Regions from separate parts of the Peribacillus sp. NPDC046944 genome, predicted to be linked through region 2. Evidence: a T-box and tRNA genes for the amino acid it is inferred to sense, from the RefSeq annotation. Region 2 holds a T-box; the other holds one or more tRNA genes.
The links. A T-box is a leader RNA that pairs with one kind of tRNA and senses whether it is charged. The one in region 2 lies ahead of ACQKIC_RS07325 (valine--tRNA ligase), so its partner is inferred to be a tRNA-Val.
Positions count from the first base shown of each region.

Region 1: it encodes a tRNA-Val, which carries the amino acid that the T-box ahead of ACQKIC_RS07325 (valine--tRNA ligase) is inferred to sense. The anticodon was not compared.

Region 1 covers NZ_JBNNML010000004.1:1,046-12,566, reverse strand. Annotated here, with positions in the region: gene ACQKIC_RS08310 (type 1 glutamine amidotransferase domain-containing protein) at 1-102, opposite strand, end outside; gene murB (UDP-N-acetylmuramate dehydrogenase) at 266-1,174, opposite strand; tRNA gene ACQKIC_RS08300 (tRNA-Val) at 1,506-1,577, opposite strand; gene ACQKIC_RS08295 (hypothetical protein) at 1,793-2,014, shown strand; gene ACQKIC_RS08290 (phosphatidylglycerophosphatase A family protein) at 2,054-2,611, opposite strand; gene ACQKIC_RS08285 (alpha/beta hydrolase) at 2,787-3,509, shown strand; gene ACQKIC_RS08280 (YjcG family protein) at 3,588-4,103, shown strand; gene ACQKIC_RS08275 (GNAT family N-acetyltransferase) at 4,108-4,536, shown strand; gene ACQKIC_RS08270 (hypothetical protein) at 4,680-4,943, shown strand; gene ACQKIC_RS08265 (spore coat protein) at 5,173-5,664, shown strand; gene ACQKIC_RS08260 (hypothetical protein) at 5,719-6,015, opposite strand; gene ACQKIC_RS08255 (ATP-dependent helicase) at 6,165-8,438, shown strand; gene ACQKIC_RS08250 (stage VI sporulation protein F) at 8,495-8,749, opposite strand; gene ACQKIC_RS08245 (YjcZ family sporulation protein) at 8,862-9,026, opposite strand; gene spoVAE (stage V sporulation protein AE) at 9,135-9,491, opposite strand; gene spoVAD (stage V sporulation protein AD) at 9,508-10,533, opposite strand; gene spoVAC (stage V sporulation protein AC) at 10,537-11,007, opposite strand; gene ACQKIC_RS08225 (YhcN/YlaJ family sporulation lipoprotein) at 11,027-11,521, opposite strand, start outside.
Region 2 covers NZ_JBNNML010000003.1:341,040-352,560, reverse strand. Annotated here, with positions in the region: gene ACQKIC_RS07365 (cytochrome C assembly family protein) at 1-328, shown strand, start outside; gene hemC (hydroxymethylbilane synthase) at 338-1,270, shown strand; gene ACQKIC_RS07355 (uroporphyrinogen-III synthase) at 1,270-2,070, shown strand; gene hemB (porphobilinogen synthase) at 2,067-3,059, shown strand; gene hemL (glutamate-1-semialdehyde 2,1-aminomutase) at 3,102-4,391, shown strand; gene ACQKIC_RS07340 (LysM peptidoglycan-binding domain-containing protein) at 4,578-6,191, shown strand; gene ysxE (spore coat protein YsxE) at 6,287-7,357, shown strand; gene ACQKIC_RS07330 (hypothetical protein) at 7,415-7,567, opposite strand; T-box leader at 7,844-8,071, shown strand; gene ACQKIC_RS07325 (valine--tRNA ligase) at 8,115-10,766, shown strand; gene ACQKIC_RS07320 (ATP-grasp domain-containing protein) at 10,821-11,521, opposite strand, start outside.

The DNA.
Region 1 (11,521 bases), on a different contig from region 2:
GATGGCCCCTTCTTCCCTCAATCTTAAAATCGGATACCAAAGCTCCAAATCCTCGAAATCATGATGCACAAGACTGATTACTTTCTTTCCTTCTAAGCGCATATATCCCTCTCCTTCTATAACTTGTTCCCCTTAACTTAAAGGTATACTTCCCCCTTTTGGTAACTCGTACACTTTTATCTTTAAGTGCCTTTTTAAATTTCATCCTGGGATCTGATAAAAAGAAAAAAAGACTTTCTAATGAACGAAAGTCTTTTTTAGGATATTAGTCTTCTCCAATTATTTTCACTTCGGTTTCAAGCTCCACGTCGAATTTCCTTTTAACGGTGTCTTGAACATATTGAATGAGTTCCAAATAATCGGTGGCTGTTGCGGAACCAACATTTACGATAAATCCAGCATGTTTAGTGGAAACTTGAGCTCCACCGATTTGCTTTCCTTGCAAACCGCTATCCTGGATTAATTTACCTGCAAAGTGTCCAGGCGGACGTTTGAAGACACTTCCACAAGACGGAAATTCAAGCGGTTGTTTAGATTCCCTCTGGAAAGTAAAATCATCCATTTTACTTTTAATGTCTTCGTATTCTCCCTTTCTTAATAAGAAGGTAGCTTCTAATACCAGTAGTTTTTCTTTTGAAAAGCGGCTAGAACGATAGCCCAGTTCTAATTCATCCTTTTTCAAAGTCTGCAAATCTCCAGAACGGGTGATGACCAGGGCTTCCTGTAGTACATCTGAAACTTCTCCACCATATGCCCCTGCATTCATATATAAAGCCCCTCCAACAGAACCGGGGATCCCGCAAGCAAACTCTAAACCAGTTAGACTATTTTGTAACGCGTATCGAGAGGCTTGAATGATAGCAGCACCACTTTGAACGGTGAGCTTATTACCCTCCAATTCCATGCTTGCTATATCAATAAGGGTCATGACGATACCTCGTATGCCCCCATCTTTAATAATCATATTAGAACCATTCCCCACGATGGTTAAGGGTAAATGGTTGTTAAGCGCATAAACATATATCGCTTGGACTTCTTGATAGTTTGTAGGCATTACGAAGAAATCTGCCTTGCCACCTGTTTTTGTAAACGTATATTGATGTAGCGGTTCATTCATTCTCACATTACTTGGATGTACAATTCCCTGAAGATCTAAAAAAATTTGTTTACTCATTTATACAAACTCCCATTAAAAATTTTAGAAAAAAGAACAAACATTTCATTTCTTTTTGTACACATTAATCGTTAGATATTTCATTCTATGCTTCATATAAGCGAAAAACAACGATTTACACTTATTTATAACCTGCCATTTATTCCAATAACCACACTTTTCAATATTTAGTTATGGCTACATTCCCCGGTTCACCATTAATGAAGGAAAGAGGAGCTCATCCCCACCAGTAGAACTCTAAAAAGAATCCTATATGTTTCTCAGGATCATCCAGTAAAACCATAATAAAAAACGGCGAAAACATTGATTGTACAATGCTTACGCCGTTGGATGACCTGTGAGGGATTCGAACCCACGACCCCTTCCCTGTCAAGGAAGTGCTCTCCCACTGAGCTAACAAGTCGTATGTAATAGTTGGCTTGCTCTGTTACTTAAGTACATAATTTATTATAAGTTCTTTTCGACAAAAGTCAACGAATTATTTAAAAAAAGTTTAGCGTTTGCCTTTAAATAAAAGATATGGAACAAGACAAGAACAAATGTTCTTTATTTCCTTGCATAACAAACGTATGTTCGCATATAATATAAACAAGAAAGATAGAAACGGAGGCCAGCGGAATGAAATATATCATTCGGAAACATATGGATGAAAAGGTTCCTTTAGAAATCATTTACCTATCTGAAAATGGAAAGATTACACAGCGCAGAATTGAAGTTCTTGAAGTATATTCAGGTTATATCCGTGCCTTTTGCTTTCTTCGGCGGACAAAACGAACGTTTAAAATAGAAAACATCCTCTCTGCCCGCCTTATTAAGTCCAGGTATGATAGGTCAGGATAATCCCGATTACTACCTAACGCATCATTGATTGTTCCAAACTTATCCGATTAATTCCTCTTCTTCCTGTATATCCTTTTCTTGTTCAGTTAAAGATTCTTCATCATCTCTTAGACGGTGTGCCAATCTTGAGGCAGCGCTTGCTGCAATGCTTGCAACAATATCATCGAGGAAGGTATGCACGACTCCCTCTTGCTTCTTATCCAATTCGTGAATGACGCCTATTTTATTCTTATCCAAATGTCCAAAGGTTGTCACGGCAATGCTTCCATAACCAAGTACGGCACCAAAGGCAATCGTTTCATCCACTCCAAACAGACCTTCATCCGATTCGACAATGGATTGAAGCGGTTCCGATAGCTTCTTTTGTTCTGCCAGTCGATCAAGTTCAACACCAACTAAAATGGCATGTTGAATTTCTCTCTTTAAAAGCACCCTTTCAACACTTCTAATACATTCCTCTAATTTCAAATCAGCTTTATAAGGGAATTGTAGTTCAAAGACAATCTCTGCAATAGCCTCCACACTTACACCACGATCTAGTAATGTTTGTTTAGCCGCTCTTGTAACTTCCCTGCTATGGACGCGTACATCTGCCATTTTATCTGCCTCCCCTTTTTTTGATATCTTTCCATTATACCATTAAATATTCTAAATATTTGGAAAATAAAAGAAAAATCACTTTTCTATATCCTTCAGACAGGAAAAAGAAGGATGGCTATGCTAAAATAACTAAGAACATTATTTTCATTATAAATTCATAGAGGTGCGGTAAATGAGTTTACGCAAAGGCACGATAAAAGAATATATGTTTAGAAGTGAGGCGTTATCTGAGGAATTAGAGCTACTTGTATATTTACCGGCTAATTTTTCACCACTTTATAAATATACGCTTGTCATAGCTCAAGATGGTCGAGATTATTTTCAAATGGGTCGAATAGGTCGTGTGACTGATGAACTTTTAGGAAATGGCGAGATTGAGAATATTATAATCGTCGGCATTCCCTATAAAGATCGGTTTGACCGTAGACGGAAATATCATCCTGATGGTGAACAGCACGAAGCCTACATACGATTTCTGGCCCATGAACTTGTTCCATTTTTAGATGAGGAATTCCCAACCTATCAAATGGGACATGGCCGGGCATTAATGGGGGATTCTCTTGGTGGCACGGTTTCCCTGCTCGCTGCACTTAAATATCCACATACATTCGGTAAATGCATCATGCAGTCTCCGCTTGCCAATGAAGAAGTGATGAATGCTGTCCGTAGTTTTGAGAATCCTCATCTCCTCGAACTGTATCATGTGATTGGAACCGAAGAGACTGACGTTCCCACTACAGATGGGAACCGGGCAAATTTCATAGAACCCAACCGGGAACTGCATCAATTGTTAAAACAAAAAGGATTCCCTTGCTTCTATGAAGAATTTGAAGGGAATCATACGTGGAAGTTTTGGCAGGCAGATTTAAAAAGGGCCCTTCTAGAAATGTTTTAACCTCGGTTAGAATGGTAAAAAAATGCATTTGGACTAGAGTTTTCGAAAAATTAAATTATAATCTTAGGAGGTAACAATATGAAATATGGTGTTGCAATTTTCCCTTCAAAAAAACTTCAAGATTTAGCAAACTCCTACCGGAAACGGTATGACACAAAGTACGCATTCATTCCACCACATCTCACACTTAAACAACCGTTTGAAGCGACTGAAACGGAAATTTCAGCAATCGCAGAACGCTTGAAAGACATTGCACGGAAGTTCCAGCCTTTCTCCTTAAATGTGACGAAAGCGAAATCCTTCCAACCCGTCAGCAACACCATTTATTTTAAAGTGGAGCTGTCAAAGGAACTTGAAGACTTACACGAAATGCTTCATGATGAGAATTTCTTCAAAAATGAAACAGAACATGCTTTCGTTCCACATATAACGATTGCACAAGATCTATCTGATAACGAACATTCGGATGTTTTAGGTCAATTAAGCATGCTTGATGTAAGCCATGAAGAAGATGTCAAAAGAATTCATTTATTGTATCAATTGGAAGATGGAACATGGACTGTATATGAAACATTTCGTTTAGGAGCTGAATAATTTCGTGTTTGTAAAAATTGTTGAAAACGAGCAAGAACGTGGATATGCTTACACCATAAGAAAAAGAGTGTTTGTAGAGGAACAACATGTCCCACTTGAAGAAGAGATTGACCAATATGAAGAAGACTCCACCCACTTCGTTTTATATAACGAGGAAGAGCAGCCTATTGGTGCGGGGAGATTTCGAATCATTGACGGGATTGGTAAGGTCCAGCGCATCTGTGTACTCTCTAACTCCCGTAAAACTGGGGCTGGTGCCCTGATCATGAATGCCATTGAAGAATTTGCGATTTCTCATGACATCTCTCAATTGAAGCTCGATGCTCAATTACATGCCATCCCCTTTTACTCGAAATTAGGGTATGAAATCATTTCCGAGGAATTTATGGATGCAGGGATTCCCCATAAAACGATGAAAAAAAAGATTTCCTAATAAAAACGCTGTTCCCTTGGAATTTCCACAGGGGACAGCGTTTTTTTATATATACCATTCTCGTAAAAATCCCTTCCCATTCTATGTCAATATTCACAAATAAACATAGTCTATATATAGAAAGCAAGAAGGAGGGAAATTTTATGAGTAACAATGGATTCAACATGGATGAATCTCAAAAAAGGTTAATGGAACTACTCGTTTCAAGGACTTTGAGAAAGCATGGTGTCAAAAAGGATAAAGTTGATTTGAGTGATAAAGAAAGAAGTCACTTAAAAGAGACCATACAGTTTTTACAGAAACAATCTGAAATGCTTATCAATCAAGAGAAAAGCATTACAGAAAATGATGTGAATCCCGTCACAAATTCTCACCACACTAGTTATTCCGATACCAAAGACAAATAACTAACATTCCTCCTATTCAATTACGCTCTTTTCGGTATGAAGCGCAGACTGGACCTTGCTTCTTTACCATTCATTCTGAACACTTCATTCCATGATGCTTCATCCGTTCGCACAAACTCTTCAAAAAAATATTTGAAAATAAACGAATGAATTGATTTATTCGTCCAACCAAATTTACATGCATAGCATATTTTAATAGGGAATTAAACCCTAAGGAGGAAAAAACGACATGAACCAAAATGTATATCATAGCAACAATTGCAATACAACAAAACATTCTGAAAGATCATGGTCGGCTCTAGACAATAACACCAACCATCCCCTAACATCATTCTGTGAAGAATCCGCAAACGAAATTGAACAAGAAGCTAAACAGGATAATTCGCAACTCCAACTATCTGAAGAGCTTGTTTACATTAAAGATTCTTGTAATGTAAGAGTAATCTCTACAGATGTTAAAGCGGCCCTTTCTTTACAGACGGCAATCCAAGCAGCCATCGCTGTCATCGTCAGCATTTCCATTGCAGACACTGACCAAGCGGACCGCATTACTCAAGAATTGATTCAATCTTCTAATGTTAAACAAATTACACGTCAAAAAACAATTGTTGAAAACAGCCGTGATATCGAAATCACTACAACCGATGCTCAAATCGCCGTTAACATTCAATTGTTACTACAATTATTGTTAGCTCTAATTGTAGAATTAGACGTTCTTTAAGAGTGAACACAAAAAGGACACATAAATGTGTCCTTTTGTATTTCTATCGAAGTTTCAAACCATTTCGTTTACATATCCTCCTTTTCCTGTCATTTCAGCCGTGATTTCCTCTTGAGCCCTCATTAGTAAATGGTTCTTATACGCACCTGCTCCAGGTGATCTGTCCTGATTCATATTCGTGACATGGTCAAATTTTTCCGACCGCTTCGTTTCGTCTTCCAACACTTGGTCAAAACGAATTGGCTGAATGGGTGTCGTTCCATCAACGATTCTTGGCTTTCTCTCCGCTTCTACTGTCCGGTTTGCGTATTGAATGTATTCGAATTGCGTTACTGGCGCTATGTATCCCATCATTAACCCTCCTCACTATATAGGTTCTCTTGTCATTTACATACCCACTCCAGAATGAAACGAAACATCTTTTCCGGATTCTTTTTTTCTATTTCTCTGGTAAAATGGAGATTGCCGATATTTTTAATAGATTTGAGGTATCCATTTATATGAATCAAGCAAAATCGGGAAATGAAATCATACATCTACTTACTGTTTCGGCTAGTGAGCTGCAGACACTCTTTGAAAAAGGAAAACGTGATCAGCTCTCTTGTGTCATATGTGATAAGCCAGTGAAATTATTCATTGGCATTCATGAAACACCTTATTTTTATCACAGTGACCCTTCACGACCTGCTTGTGAAATGCCAAATCCTATATCAAAACCTGAAACTAAACCTTTAGAATACATGGAACAAAACGGATTCAGAATTCCTAAATCACGCACCATTACTGAAACGAAGACTGTTATCGAACCGTTTTTGAAAAGTCGGACCATTACAGGCAATCCTCCCTATTTGGATAAACCATCCGTCCGCACTGAACTTTTGGATCCTTACTTTCAGGAACTATCTGAAAAAGGGATCATGCTTGATGCCGAACAGTTAAAAGCAGTAAAAACGATAGAAGGTCCCGTCCTTGTTTTATCCGGGGCTGGAAGCGGTAAAACCAGAGTATTGACGGTAAGGACTGCCTATATGCTAACTGTAGAAAAAATAAATCCTAAAAGCATTATGCTTGTAACCTTTACAGCGAAATCTGCAAAGGAGATGCAGCAGCGGCTAATCAGCTACCCTTATATGTCCCCTTCCCTCGTCTCTCAAATTGTTAGTGGCACCTTCCACAGCATCTTTTATAAAATCTTGATCTTTCATGAGCCTGCAAAATGGCAACGGGACTTCCTGTTGAAGTGGAATTGGGAAAAAGAAAAAATATTGAAGCAGGCCGGTCGGGAGTTGGAGCTTGATGAAAAGGAATTTGCCTATGATCAGGCACTTCAGCAAATCGGCCTCTGGAAAAACTCGTTGATTTTTCCTGACGATGTCAAACCGAATGATGATTGGGAGAAATCCTGTCTATTCCTATATAAAAAGTATGAAGCGTATAAAGAACAAACAAGTAAATATGATTTCGATGATATGCTGGTAGGTTGCTACGTATTTTTGAAAAGCCATCCTGAATTGTTATTGAAATATCAACAACGGTTCCGCTATTTTTTAGTGGACGAGTTTCAGGATATTAATAAAGTTCAATATGAGTTGATAAAACTCCTTTCAGCGGAAACAAAAAATGTTTGTGCAGTTGGTGATGACGATCAAGCCATCTATTCATTCCGTGGGAGTGATCCAAAATATATCCTGAATTTCAACCATGATTTCCCTGGTTCCCAAGTCGTGAAGTTGACCGAAAATTACCGTTCTTCCCATGAGATTGTTGCTACGGCAAATAGAATGATAAAACGAAATCAGCATCGGATGGATAAAACGATGCGGGCACAACATAATCAAGGGAATCCAGCTGTGTTATTCTATCCGCATGATGAAGAGCTCGAAGCGACGATGATCGTGACCGACATACAAGAAAAGATATCCAAAGGTGCCAATCCTGGTGACTTCGCCATCCTTTACAGGACCCATACGATGTCGCGTGCCATTTTTGAAAGACTGGCATCTTCCAACCTTCCCTTCGTGATCGAAAAGGATGCGGATTCTTTTTATCAACGGCGGGTCATCCATGGCATGCTTGCATTCATGCGCTTAAGCCTGCACCCTCAGGATAGCAAGGCCGCTTCTGACGTCCTTTCTTCCTTGTTTTTAAAGCAGAGTGTCCTACAGGAGCTAAAAGCCCAGACGATCTTGCAAGATTGTGACTTTATCGATGCTTTTGCTTTTGTAAAAACGGGACATGCCTTTCAAGAACGTAAGTTAAAAGCAATACCGGCACAAATCCGTTCTATAAAGACCATGTCCCCGCTCGTGGCTTTAGAAGTCATCGAGAAGGATTTGGGCTATCAGGAGTATGTAAAGAAAAGGGGAAATGAAGCCCACTTGGAAAAAGGTTCGGATGATATTCGTGATTTGAAAGTGGCTGCTAATCGGTTTCCCACAGTCGCTTCCTTCCTCGACCATGTCGATCATATGACTGCCATGGTTCAGGAAGTGAAACAGCTATCCAAGCACTTTAAAGATGCCATTCAGCTCACGACGATTCACCGCTCTAAAGGCCTTGAATATCAATCTGTTTATATTCTGGCTGCGGTTGATGGCAGCCTTCCCCATGACTTTGCATTGGATTCGTATCGTAAGGGTGAACTTGGTCCTCTTGAAGAGGAAAGGAGATTGCTTTATGTGGCGGCGACCCGGGCCAAAAAGAATCTTTATATCTCTGTCCCGCAAACGAGACGTGGAAGGACGGCCCACCCATCCAGGTTCTTGAATCTTTAAAGATATCCAGGGAAACAGACAGGAGCCTGCAATACTGCAGGCTCCTGTTTCGCTTACTATTTTTTATTCATCATATTGGAAATTGTCCCGAAATCCAGTTTATTTCCCTCAGCAACGATAGAATGTACGATTTTGTCTTCCATTTCCTTGTTGACTGGTTTATTGGCTATTTGAGATACCCTTTTAATTACATTCCTGACAGTCGTTTCATCTTTAAAATTGGCACCCTGTAGTGAGTTTGCCAATTCCATAACATCCTTCATGTTTACACCCGTTTTTCCTTCTATGTTTTTAAACAAATTATTATCCATGCCTAAGCCCCTCCTTTTCTGTATCTATCTTATGGAAGGATGAGGGATATGTGCAAGGTCCATAAAAATCAATAAAAAAAGGAATAGGCAAATACAGCCTATTCCAATTACACTAACAGAAAGAAGCCCCGACAATAACTAATAGGATAAACAATACTACGATCAAGACGAACGTGGATCCAGCGCCAAATCCGCCGCCACCGTATGCTTCGCCTCCATATCCATAGCCATAGCCTTCATTGCAACCGCCACATCCGTAGCCACCATAACCAAACATATTACAATCACCTCGCTCTCAAATTGAGCTCACTGATAATATATGTAGGGTGGGACAATATGTATAGGCCATGCCCTAAACATCATGCCCATTTCCGCTATGTATGGATCATCCTTTCGGTCTGAAGACCAAAGCTCCGATAAATCCAAAGATGATAGCTGCAGAGATTCCTGAACTCGTGATTTCAAACATGCCGGTAAGGACGCCGACAATCCCATGCTTTTCTGCTTCTAACATGGCTCCGTTCACCAAGGAATTCCCAAAGGAAACAATGGGAATGGTTGCTCCTGCTCCTGCAAAGTCTATAAGCGGTTCATATAATTCGAAGCCTCCCAGTATGGCTCCTATTACAACGAATAAGCTTAGTGTATGTGCCGGGGTTAGCTTAGCCAAGTCGAATAAAAGCTGGCCGATTACACAAATCAAGCCTCCGATGACAAAGGCCCAAAAAAACATTGCTAACATCCTGATCTCTCCTTTTTCATGTATTTGTCCCATACTCAATGGCCACCGCATGGGCAATACACGGAATCGATTCTTTTTGCTGATACGTTAACGGTGACAATAATGCCCCTGTTGCAATCAATAATATCCGTTTATATTTCCCCTGACTCATTTCATTTAATAAATGACCGTATAACACGGCTGCGGAACAACCGGCACCACTTCCACCAGCTAAAACAGGCTGATCCTTTTTATAAATGATCAATCCACAGTCTTTGAATTTTTCCTGGTTGATCCTACATCCTTTTTCCTTCAAAAGATCCAACGCCGTGGACCTTCCTATCTGCCCTAAATCACCAGTGACAATCAAGTCATAATGGTCAGGGGTAAGACCCGTGTCTCTGAAATGAGCGATAATCGTATCTACGGCAGCGGGTGCCATTGCCCCCCCCATATTGAAAGGATCCTTCAACCCCATGTCAATGACTCTTCCAATGGTAGCGGAAACAACATGAGGGTATGCCTCCTGCCTCGTACCATTTGGAGTCACCAAAGCTACCCCCGCACCGGTTATCGTCCACTGAGCAGTAGGTGGTTTCTGTCCCCCATACTCTGTTGGATAACGGAATTGTTTTTCGACGGCTGCATTATGACTAGACGCCCCTGTCAGCACATAGTTAGCCCCACCGTAATTGGTGATGAAGGCTGCCAGGGCAAGACCTTCCATCGATGTAGAACAAGCACCGAACAAACCGAAGTACGGAATCCCATTGGTTCTAGCTGTCAGACTGGTGGGTGTAATCTGGTTGATTAAATCCCCTGCCAGAAAAAATTGCACTTGTTCCTTTTCAATTCCCCCTTTTTGCAGGGCAATCTCCACTGATTTTTCCATCAAATGACGATGGGCCTTTTCATACGAATCCTGCTCCATCCACAGGTCGCTGTACAGAATGTCAAAGTCACCCGGAATTTCACCATTTGCTTCAAAAGGTCCGCCCGTTACACCCGTACTTAAAATGATTGGTTTATTAGCGAACGTCCAAGTTTGTCTCCCCTTTAGCATCGATTAACCCCCTATCATCTGAATAATCGTTTTGATTAAAGCCACGACGAAAGCGGAAAATACACCAAATAGAATGACCGATCCCGCCAATTTAAACATATTGGAACCCACACCAAGGACGAATCCTTCCGTACGATGCTCGATGGCCGCTGAGATGACCGCGTTACCGAAGCCAGTAACAGGTACGGCACTACCAGCTCCAGCAAATTGCCCAATCCGGTCATAAAATCCGAAGCCCGTCATTAAAAGAGCAAGAAATACCATGGTTGCAGTGGTTGGGCTCCCGGCCGTCTGCTCCGTGAAATTAAAGAAGTAAATATAGAAATAAGAAATGGCTTGTCCCACTATGCAGAAAATACCGCCTACCAAAAAAGCTTTTAGACAATTGGTCAAGACAGGCCTTTTAATCTCGTGCTTGCCTTGAAGCTGTTTATATTCATCTTGCTGTGGGGTCGTCTTTTCCTTTCCGCTCATACTTTGAAACCTCGCCTTCTTATATTAATTCCTTATGAAGCTCAACTATTTCTTTGAATTTCTTTTTCGCTTTCTTTTCTGGTACATCTTTTTCCTTAAGCAATTCATCCAACCTTACTGACTCCAAAAAGATTTTATAATCGCTGGAAATGATAAATTTATACTTTGGATACTTGTCTTCCAATTTTTTTGTCACGTTTTTATCGATTTTTTTCATATGAAAACGCTGTAGATGCTTTACTTTATAAGCCACGAGGATTTTCTTACCATTTTTGACAACGATCACATCATAAATTTCGTCTTCATCACTTACCATCTCCTTAACTTTCGTAATGAGTCCTTTTTCATCTTCTTCATCTTCTCCGTGAATGATATCCATCGGTTCCGGATTCGTTCGCTTGATTAAAGCCAATCCTTCTGTTTTCCCATCATCTTTACTGCTGCAGCCAGTTAATAGGAGCATAATGACTGCTAGAGACATCCAGCTAACATATAAAATTCTCCGTTTTCTGAA
Region 2 (11,521 bases):
TAAGCGGTTGCTTCGACTGGGTGATTTGACGAAGCTTGAAAATCTGTCGTATGTTCTCGCTGTAATCGGCGTTCCGTTATTGGGGGTATCTTTGATACTGGGCATTCAGTGGGCCAATCTTAAATTACCAGGTGTTTCTTGGTTGGATATGAAAATTATCGGTTCGTTTGTTATATTGATAGGATACAGTGTTTATTTATACTTGAAAATCCGAAAACAGGTTTATGGCAGGGCTTTGGCCTTTTTGAATATTGGATTCTTCATGATTGTATTAATTAACTTTTTCCTTTTTGGAAGTCTTTCATCATTCCATGTTTGGAATACATAGGAGGAAACTATGAGAAAAATTATTGTCGGTTCTAGACGTAGTAAACTAGCGATTACCCAAACGAATTGGGTGATTAATCAACTTAAGGATCTTGGCCTTCCCTACGAGTTCGAAGTGAAGGAAATAGTCACGAAAGGTGACCAGATCCTAGATGTGACGCTTTCGAAAGTAGGCGGTAAGGGACTATTTGTTAAAGAAATCGAACAGGCCATGCTGAATAAGGAAATTGATATGGCTGTACATAGCATGAAGGATATGCCAGCGGTGCTTCCAGAAGGATTGACGATTGGCTGCATTCCACCAAGAGAAGATCACCGTGATGCATTGATTTCAAAGAATCATGAAAAGCTTTCTGAATTGAAACCGGGCTCTATTGTTGGAACAAGCAGTTTGCGTCGCAGTGCCCAAATCTTGTCAAGAAGACCGGATCTTGAAATTAAATGGATTCGCGGGAATATTGATACCCGTTTGGATAAACTAAAAAATGAAGAGTATGACGCCATCATTCTAGCTGCTGCAGGTCTTGCTAGAATGGGTTGGAAGAAAGACGTCGTAACGGAATTTTTAGATGAAGACATTTGTTTACCGGCTGTTGGCCAAGGAGCTCTTTCCATTGAGTGCCGTGCAGATGATCATGATTTATTGTCTGAGCTTGCTAAATTCACGTGTGAAAATACGAAAAAGACCGTAGAAGCTGAACGTGCCTTTTTAGATAAAATGGAAGGTGGCTGCCAGGTGCCGATTGCAGGATTGGCAGTTGCAAAAGACAATGGAGATGTTTCCTTAACAGCTTTAGTCGCTTCCCCGGATGGTAAAGTGATTTATAAAGAAATGGCTGAGGGCCCAAATCCTGAAGCTGTTGGCCTTGAGGCTGCTAGACTGATTAGTGAATTCGGTGGCAAAGAGTTGATTGATCGTGTAAAAGAGGAGCTTGATCAGTAATGAAGCCGTTTTTGCCTCTTAAAGATTATCAGGTTTTAATCACCAGAGGGAAAGGGCAAGCTGAGGGTTTGCAAACTTTAGTGAAAAAAAATGGGGGAACTCCTCTGATGGTGCCGTTGCTAGAGTTTACCCTTCCAGAAAATCTGGAAGAGGTACAAGAACGGTTGAATCGATTGAACAGCTATGACTGGGTCATATTAACGAGCAAGAATGGTGTGGATTTTTTGTTCAGGCTGCTCGGCAAGCAACAACATGTGGTGCTTCCGAAAATAGCCGTCATTGGATCCAAAACGGAAGAGGCTTTGAACGCGTATGGATATGAAGCGGATTTTGTTCCATCCGAATATGTTGCAGAAAGTTTTGTTTCGGAGTTTATTACTCACCTCGAACCCGGTGAACGTGTCCTCCTTGCGAAAGGGAACCTCGCAAGGACGGTCATAGCGGAGGCCATTAATGAAACGAGTGCATCGTGTGATGAAATGATTATCTATCACACCATACTTCCACAAGAGAGCGAAAGACAACTGGTCCAATTAATCTTGAACGGGAAAGTGGATATCATCACCTTTACAAGCTCTTCCACGGTGAATCACTTTACACAGATCATTGAACAATATGAATTGAATACATACATAAAAGACCTTGTCATTGCTTGTATTGGACCGATTTGTGCCAGGACGGCATCGAAAAATGGTTTACATGTTTCTGTATGTCCTGATGTCTATACAACAGAAGCGATGGTTGAGGAAGTAGTACGGTATATTGTTAAAAAGAATCCTAAAGGAGGAACCATAAAATGAAAGATATTTTATTCAATCGTCACCGCCGCCTGCGTGCAAGTGCCGGCATGAGGGCTTTAGTCCGTGAAACATACGTACATAAAGAGGATTTAATCTACCCGATTTTCATCATCGACGGTGAGAACATAAAAACGGAAATTGCCTCCATGCCAGGAATTTACCAGCTTTCGATGGATAATCTAGCGGCAGAGATGGATGAGGTCGTGGGTCTTGGCATTAAATCAGTCATTTTATTCGGTGTTCCATTTGAACATGATAAGGATGAACAAGGCACTGGAGCCTTTCATCATAATGGACTTGTCCAACAAGCAACCCGACTCATCAAAAAACAATACCCTGAAGTCATGGTCATTGCTGACACATGCTTATGTGAATACACAAGCCATGGTCACTGCGGGGTAGTTGAGGGAGACAAAATCTTAAATGATGCGTCACTTGACCTTCTTGCCAAAACGGCCATCAGCCAAGCAGAAGCAGGTGCCGATATCATTGCCCCTTCTAATATGATGGATGGATTTGTTGCGGCCATCCGTGCAGGACTAGATGAAGCGGGTTACGAAGATATCCCGATCATGTCTTATGCTGTGAAATATTCGTCCGCTTTTTATGGTCCTTTCCGTGATGCGGCCAATGGGGCTCCTCAGTTCGGCGACCGGAAAACGTACCAAATGGACCCGGCTAACCGTCTAGAAGCTTTCCGTGAAGCAGAATCCGATGTAGAAGAAGGAGCCGACTTCTTAATCGTGAAACCAGCTCTTTCCTACATGGATGTCATCAGGGACATGAAAAATACCTTCACACTTCCGATTGTGGCTTATAACGTAAGTGGGGAATATTCAATGGTGAAGGCTGCCGCCCAAAACGGCTGGATCGATGAAAAATCAATCGTAATGGAAATGATGACAGGCTTCAAACGAGCAGGTTCTGACTTGATCATTACTTATTTTTCAAAAGATGTAGCCCGTTGGATCGATGAAGATAATAAGTGAGGAAAAAATAATATAGTTTATTAGAGAAAAGGGGACGGATACATGCGTTCATACGAAAACTCAAAAAAGGCGTTTGCCGAAGCTAAAGACCTGATGCCAGGGGGCGTAAATAGTCCTGTCCGTGCCTTCAAGTCAGTGGATATGGATCCTATTTTCATGAAACGGGGTAAAGGATCCAAACTCTATGATATTGATGGTAACGAATATATTGACTACGTTCTTTCATGGGGTCCACTTATTCTTGGTCACACGAATGACCGTGTAGTTGAGGCATTGAAAAAGGTAGCAGAATCAGGTACAAGCTTCGGTACTTCTACGCTGATTGAAAATGAACTGGCTAAGCTAGTCATCGAGAGGGTCCCTTCAATCGAAATGATCCGAATGGTTTCTTCAGGAACAGAAGCTACGATGAGTGCATTGAGATTGGCGCGTGGCTATACAGGCCGCGATAAAATCCTGAAATTTGAAGGGTCTTATCATGGACATGGTGATTCCTTGCTGATTAAGGCCGGCTCTGGTGTGGCTACGCTTGGCTTACCTGATAGTCCAGGAGTGCCTGAAGGAATTGCAAAGAATACCATCACGGTACCATATAATGATCTTGCAGCCACTAAATACGCGTTCGAACAGTTTGGTGAAGATATCGCCTGTATAATCGTCGAGCCGGTTGCAGGAAATATGGGAGTCGTACCGCCACAACCTGGTTTCCTTGAAGGACTACGTGACTTGACGACCCAATACGGATCCTTATTGATCTTTGATGAAGTCATGACAGGCTTCCGAGTAGGTTATAACTGTGCTCAAGGTTATTTCGGCGTTGATCCGGACTTGACTTGCCTAGGTAAAGTGATCGGCGGCGGTTTACCTGTCGGGGCTTTCGGCGGCAAACGTAAAATCATGGAGCAAGTAGCCCCAAGCGGTAATATTTATCAAGCAGGTACATTATCCGGTAACCCTCTTGCGATGACAGCAGGACTTGAAACCCTGAGTCAATTGACACCTGAATCGTATGATGAGTTTACCCGTAAAGGCGATATGCTTGAAAAAGGAATCGGGGAAGCGGCGAAACGATATGGCATTCCCTATACATTCAACCGTGCCGGTTCAATGATCGGACTTTTCTTTACAAATGAAGATGTAGTGAACTATGATACAGCCAAAACATCTGATTTAGAGTTTTTTGCATCGTACTACCGGGAAATGGCGAACCAAGGGATTTATCTTCCGCCTTCTCAATACGAAGGCTTATTCCTATCAACGGCTCATAGCGATGAAGACATTGAAAAAACAATCGCAGCAGCTGAAAAAGCTTTCGCTACATTGAAAAAATAATCGTAAGGGTTTCCCCATTCCGGGGAAGCCCTTTTTTATTTGTGATGATTTCCCCCCTCCGTTCAACCGTTTGTTCGATTCATTCATCCATTTTTCCCATTGATTAAAGGAATAATCATTTCCCTTTCCTCATAGATTGTTATTGGTATAGGTACTGTTTTTCTGAAGCTGAAAGGAGGAGTTGTCTTGTCGCAAGAAAACGAATCGTATTTGCGATTTTCTTTGGAAGAGTCCGTTTGGTTTCATAAGGGACAGGAAGTGGCTGAGCTCTATTCCATATCCCTCGATCCAAATGTGACGATCCAGGAAAGCGATCAATATGTGTTTATCCGGGGTTCATTAGATTTAAGTGGTGAATACAAAGACTCGCAAAACGGTGATTATGAGGAATTTCCTCAAAGCTTTTTGCCGAAAGCCGTTCAAAAGGTTGAGAGGCATCCAGATGGTCTCAATGAATTCACACACCGATTTCCGGTTGATATAACGATACCGAATAACCGAATCTCCTCATTGGAGGAAATCGATATCACGATTCAGAGTTTTGACTATGCCCTGCCTGAACATAACTGCCTAAAATTACAGGCGGATTTGTTGATAACCGGTATTTACAATGATTCCTATGTGGAAGAGCGCATGGAAGTAGATCAAGAGACCGAGGAGACTGAGTTTCTTGAGGAATCAGATGAAGAAACTGAATCATACGTTCCATATGCGGCTGCAGAACCACCCGTCCCTGATTTCCATCATGTCTTCCGCAATGACGAGCAAAGTGATCTATACACGCCATTTTCCGCAGAAGCAAAACGAGTCGCGGAAGCAAAAGAGGATGAAGAAGAGGAACCGGTATACCTAAGTAATCATCAACATAACGCCCCTGTTTTTGAAATTCCTGTATCCCCATTTCCTGAGGAGATGCAGTGGGAAGCCGAGGTCAACAGACAGGATAACGACATAGAGACGCAAGTGAAAAGAAGAGTAATTGAAATTGAGGAAGAGAAAAATGAGACTCCTGTTTCCAAGGAAAAGTGGCCAGCATCGTTTGAGACAGAAAAAGGAGGAAGAATTGAAGAGCAGGTTAAAAGAAGGGTGGATGAGATAGAGGGAGGAAAAGGAGAAAGTATCGAGGAACAGGTCAAAAGGCGAGTGGATGAAATCGAGGCAAAAAAAGATGCAGAGAACAAAGGAAACATCGAGGAACAGGTCAAAAGAAGAGTGGCTGAGATAGAAGATAAAAAAGGAAAACGTATTGAAATCGAAGTGAAAAGAAAAGTCGCTGAAATAGAAGAAGAAAAGGAAGGCTCCGTTTATTTGACCGATGTGGAAAATGTGCCAGTGGTTAAAATTCCGGGTTCGCCTCATCAAGAACAGGATGTCATCGTCAATAGGCAAGATGACAATCTTAGTGATGAGAATGAATCCTCAAGCCTCGAAAAGGATCCGGAATCCCTTTCATCTTTGACCGATCTATTCAAAAGAAGAGAAAAACCCGAAAAACAGGCAAAAGAAATGAAAAATTATAAAGGCAGAAAAAAGCAAAATGCCGAACAAGGTGAAAAAGAAAACCAGGATAATGCGGATAAGCAACACACCATCATGGATCTTTTCGGAAGAAAGCAGGAAGAAGAATTGGTCAGGATGAAGGTCTGTATTGTACAGCAGGGGGAAACGATAGATGATCTGGCCCAGCGTTATGGCGTCACGGTACAATCCTTGCTTCTTAGTAATGAACTAGAAGGCAATCAGAGCGTTACCGAAGGGCAAGTCATTTACATTCCAAAGTCCATTGCTTACAAAAACTAATCACAAGCAGTAAGCAGGGCCTTGGCTCTGCTCCTGCTTTATCTTGCATTTCAAACGATTGGCGAGCTTTTTTTAAAAGAAAGTGAGTGAGTCTCGTGAGGGAAAACGAGAATCAACAAAAGAATATTCAGGATAGTGATTCAGCCTATGTCTTAAAAGAATACGCGCTTTATGTACAATATATCGAGGACTTTGGACGAGTGAAAAAAGTGTATAGCGACCGTGGTACCTTTGCCTTGAAATCGATTACGCCCCACAATGGAATGGACTTTATCCGAAATATCCAAACATTGTATCACCGGGGATATAACCGAATCGTGCCTATTTACCAAACGATGGACCAGCGCTATGCCGTGCTTCATAATGGCCGATTATATTACCTGATGCCTTGGTTGAATAATGAAGAAAATGGCGAACGTGATGAGAAACATAAGCAAATGTTCAGGGAACTTGCACGGATGCATACACTGTCTGTGAAAGAAACAGAGGTGGATACAGAGGAGCGGGAAGCTCATTATGAAAGAACGCTGAGTGAGTGGAATACGCAGAAAGACTTTATGGAAGAGTACATTGTCACCTGTGAAAGAAAGTGGTATATGTCTCCATTTGAGATGTCGGTCTGCACCTTTTTTACGGATATCACCCAGGCATTGAACTACTCTATCAAAAAGTTTGAAACATGGTTCGAAAAGACAAAGGAAAGCGAAAAAGTAAGGACCGTCCTCACCCACGGAAAGGTTTCATTGAAGCACTTTGTATATGATGAACGAGGATATGGTTACTTTATCAATTTCGAGAATTCGAATACGGCCCCTCCCCATTTTGACTTACTACCTTTTCTCGTCAAAACGGCGAGGACCTATCCAGTCCAATGTGATGATTGCGTCGATTGGCTTTATAATTATCTTCGTTTCTTTCCTTTGAAAGAAGAGGAAATGCTGCTGATGCAAAGTTATTTGGCTTTCCCGGGATCAGCACTGGATGTGGTGAAGAACTATTCCGAGGGTAAAGGTCTAAGGACGGAACTGGATAATGTCACGAAGCTGCAACGACAATTCTGGCTTTTGAAGAATGTGGAATATATGGTGATGAAGGTCGAGGAAGTCGAAAAACAGAAAAAAGCGGCTGCCGAGGCGGCCAAAGAGGAACAATCGCCCCCAAGCTAAATATACATGAATGGATGAATATCCAATCATGTATATTTTTTTGTTGTAGGGGAATAATTATATCCATTCTAAATATAGCGACATGGCTAAGAAAATAAAGGCGACCAACAGGAGCATATCGAAGAAAGTTGGAAATATTAACGTACGTATTCCTTGAAAAACAATAAAGGGGACAATGAATTGCTGACAAACACCGCGGAACTTTTTCATCCAAGGTGGCAACGTATAAGGTGAGTATTTTCGTCTCAAGATTGCACCTTCCTTTGTAGGACTTCTTTTATTGTATGGGAGGGCTGCGAAACATGTGAGAAATGCGGAACATCATGAAACGTTGATGGTATAATAGGAAGATCGCTCTGTTCTTGTGAGCCTCCCTTAGTGAATAGGGCCATACTTACGAAAGTAAACGAAAAGATGATTGACTCGACCCCCCTTTTTTTTGTACTATATACTATATGCAATTAATGATTTTACATATGAATATAAATGAATGTAAAGACCGGAAATAGTAAGATGAAATGCCCTTTTCAGAGAGGAAACCATTGGTGCGAGGTTTCTAAGCAGGCAGCATCAGAAGTCGTCCGCGAGCAGTCTTCGTGAATAGTTAGTAGCGAAGGCCGGTGAAGAGCCGTTATCCGATTTGAGAGCCGAGAAAAGATTTCTTTCTTTTTCGGAAAAAAGGTGGCACCGCGAACAACTTCCTTCGTCCTTTTATGATGATGGAAGTTTTTTTTATGCCCAAAAGGAGGAAAACAACATGGAAGAAAACCAAATTTCGATGCCAACAAAATATGATCCGCAAACGATAGAGAAAGGCCGTTATAAATGGTGGCTTGATGGGAAGTACTTTGAAACAACAGGTGATGATAAAAAAGAACCGTATACAATCGTCATCCCTCCACCAAACGTAACAGGTAAGCTACATCTTGGTCATGCTTGGGATACAACACTACAAGATATCTTGACACGTATGAAGCGTATGCAAGGATATGACGTGCTATGGCTTCCTGGTATGGACCATGCCGGTATCGCAACACAGGCGAAAGTGGAACAAAAGCTTCGTGCTGAAGGCGTTAGCCGCTATGACCTAGGTCGTGAGAAATTCGTGGAAGAAACATGGAAATGGAAAGAGGAATATGCAAGCCATATCCGTGAACAATGGGCAAAACTTGGTCTTGGCCTTGACTATACCCGCGAACGCTTCACGCTTGATGAAGGTCTTTCTAAAGCGGTTAACGAAGTATTCGTTACCCTTTATAAAAAAGGATTGATTTATCGTGGCGAATATATCATTAACTGGGACCCATCGACGAAAACGGCCATTTCTGATATCGAAGTAATCTACAAAGATATTCAAGGTGCATTCTATCATATGAAATACCCGCTAGTTGACGGATCGGGAGAAATTGAAATTGCGACAACCCGTCCAGAAACGATGCTTGGTGATACGGCAGTTGCGGTACATCCTAAAGATGACCGTTACAAGCATTTAATCGGGAAAATGGTTCGTCTGCCAATCACAGGTCGTGAAATTCCGATCGTTGGCGATGATTATGTGGATATGGATTTCGGTTCGGGTGCCGTTAAAATTACACCGGCTCATGACCCTAATGACTTTGAAATCGGAAACCGTCATAATCTAGAACGCATCCTTGTCATGCATGAAGATGGTTCGATGAATGAGAAGGCTGGTAAATATGAAGGAATGGACCGTTTCGAATGCCGTAAGCAAATCGTCAAAGACTTGCAAGAAGCTGGAGTACTCTTCAAAATTGAAGACCACCTTCACTCTGTCGGCCATTCAGAGCGTAGCGGAGCAGTTGTAGAACCATATCTTTCTACTCAATGGTTCGTTAAAATGCAGCCTCTTGCTGATGCATCGGTTGACCTTCAAAAGAAATCCGAGGATGAAAAGGTCAACTTCGTTCCGGATCGTTTCGAGAAAACATATCTGCACTGGATGGAAAATATCCGCGATTGGTGTATTTCCCGTCAACTTTGGTGGGGCCACCGCATCCCGGCCTGGTACCATAAAGAGACAGGCGAGGTATACGTGGGACAGGAAGCACCTGCTGATGCACAGAACTGGGAACAAGATACAGACGTCCTGGACACTTGGTTCAGCTCCGCACTATGGCCGTTCTCGACTATGGGCTGGCCGGACAAGGAAAGCATCGATTTCAAACGTTACTATCCGACCGGAGCACTTGTAACAGGATATGATATCATTTTCTTCTGGGTATCACGGATGATTTTCCAAGCGCTTGAATTTACGGGAGAGCGCCCATTCGAAGACGTTCTGATCCATGGTCTTGTTCGTGATGAACAGGGACGCAAGATGAGTAAATCGCTTGGCAATGGTGTCGATCCAATGGATGTCATCGACCAATATGGTGCAGATTCGCTACGTTACTTCCTTTCAACAGGAAGCTCACCAGGGCAAGATCTTCGTTACAGCACGGAAAAAGTGGAAGCGGTATGGAATTTCTCCAATAAGATCTGGAATGCCTCCCGTTTTGCCTTAATGAACATGAATGGCATGACGTATGATGAAATCGATTTAAGCGGTGAAAAGTCCGTTGCTGATAAATGGATCCTTACTCGATTGAATGAAACGATTTCAAACGTGACAAGACTTGCGGACCGTTATGAATTCGGTGAAGTGGGTCGCGTGCTTTATAATTTCATTTGGGATGATTTCTGTGACTGGTATATTGAAATGGCTAAACTTCCGCTATATGGCGAAGACGAAGCGGCGAAGAAAACGACTCGTTCGATTCTTGCATACGTACTAGATAACACGATGAGATTGCTTCACCCATTCATGCCGTTCATAACGGAAGAAATTTGGCAAAACCTTCCGCACCAAGGCGAATCAATCACGGTTGCTGCATGGCCTGAAGTGAAGGAAGAGTTAACGGATACAGCTGCAGCGGAGGAAATGAAACTGCTTGTTGAAATCATCCGTTCAGTCCGGAATATCCGTTCTGAAGTCAACACGCCTTTAAGCAAAAAAATCAACTTGATTCTAAAAGCAAAAGATGAGTCCATTTTAGAAACATTAGAAAAAAACAGCAGCTATATCGAGCGTTTCTGTAATCCTGAACAATTGACAATCGGCATCGATGTCGAAGAACCAGCACAAGCCATGACAGCTGTGGTTACGGGTGTTGAACTGATCCTTCCACTAACAGGGCTGATCAATATCGACGAAGAAGTGAAACGTCTTGAAAAGGAACTCGACAAACTTAATAAAGAAGTAGAACGCGTACAGAAAAAACTAGGCAACGAAGGCTTTGTCAAAAAAGCGCCAGCAAGCGTCATTGAAGAAGAACGTGCCAAAGAAAAAGACTATAGTGAGAAACGTGATTCTGTCATTCATAGAATCAATGAATTGAAACAGCTTTAAAAAACAAAAAAGGATGAACCGGCTATGTAAGAAGCTGGTTCATCCTTTTATTTGTTACTTAACCGATAGTTTCTCTTTTATAAACAATAGATACTCTTTTACAATATTAAGATTGCTGAGCGCACTTAACGTTCTGCTTCCCACTACATCTTCAATTTCATTGAGCATGAGGCTGCCATCTTCGGCGAAAATGAAATCGATCCCGACCATGCCAAAGTCAAAGGCGGCGATTACCCGTTCTACGAGTGTCCGTTCGGCAGCTGACAGCTCATATAACGAAGCAGATCCGCCTAACGTGTAATTGGCCTTGAAGTTTGAAGAGGACTCTCTAAGGACAGCTGCAATGATTCTGTTCCCAATGACAAAGACACGGATATCCTTTCCGAATACACCCGGTTTTTGAACGATCCATTTTGCGTTAGGCAGTTCTCTCAAGTCTTTTTCATGTTCAATCAAGTAAACCTGTTTTCCACCACGTCCATGAACGTCTTTCGCAATGAATGGTAATTCCATATCGCTTGTTGAGGGAGTGCCATAGCAATAAACTGTATCTGACATTGGAATGCCGATAGAAGTCACATATTGATGCGTCTTTGCTTTATCATTCACGATTTCCGAGATGAAAGAAGAGTTGAAGCATGTGATATGTAGCCTTTCCAATTGTTTGGTGAAGAAAGGATCGATGGTCCGGACTATCGCAAAATCAGGCAAATCTATCGGTTCGTGCTTGTGTTCGACATACAATTGATTCGAAC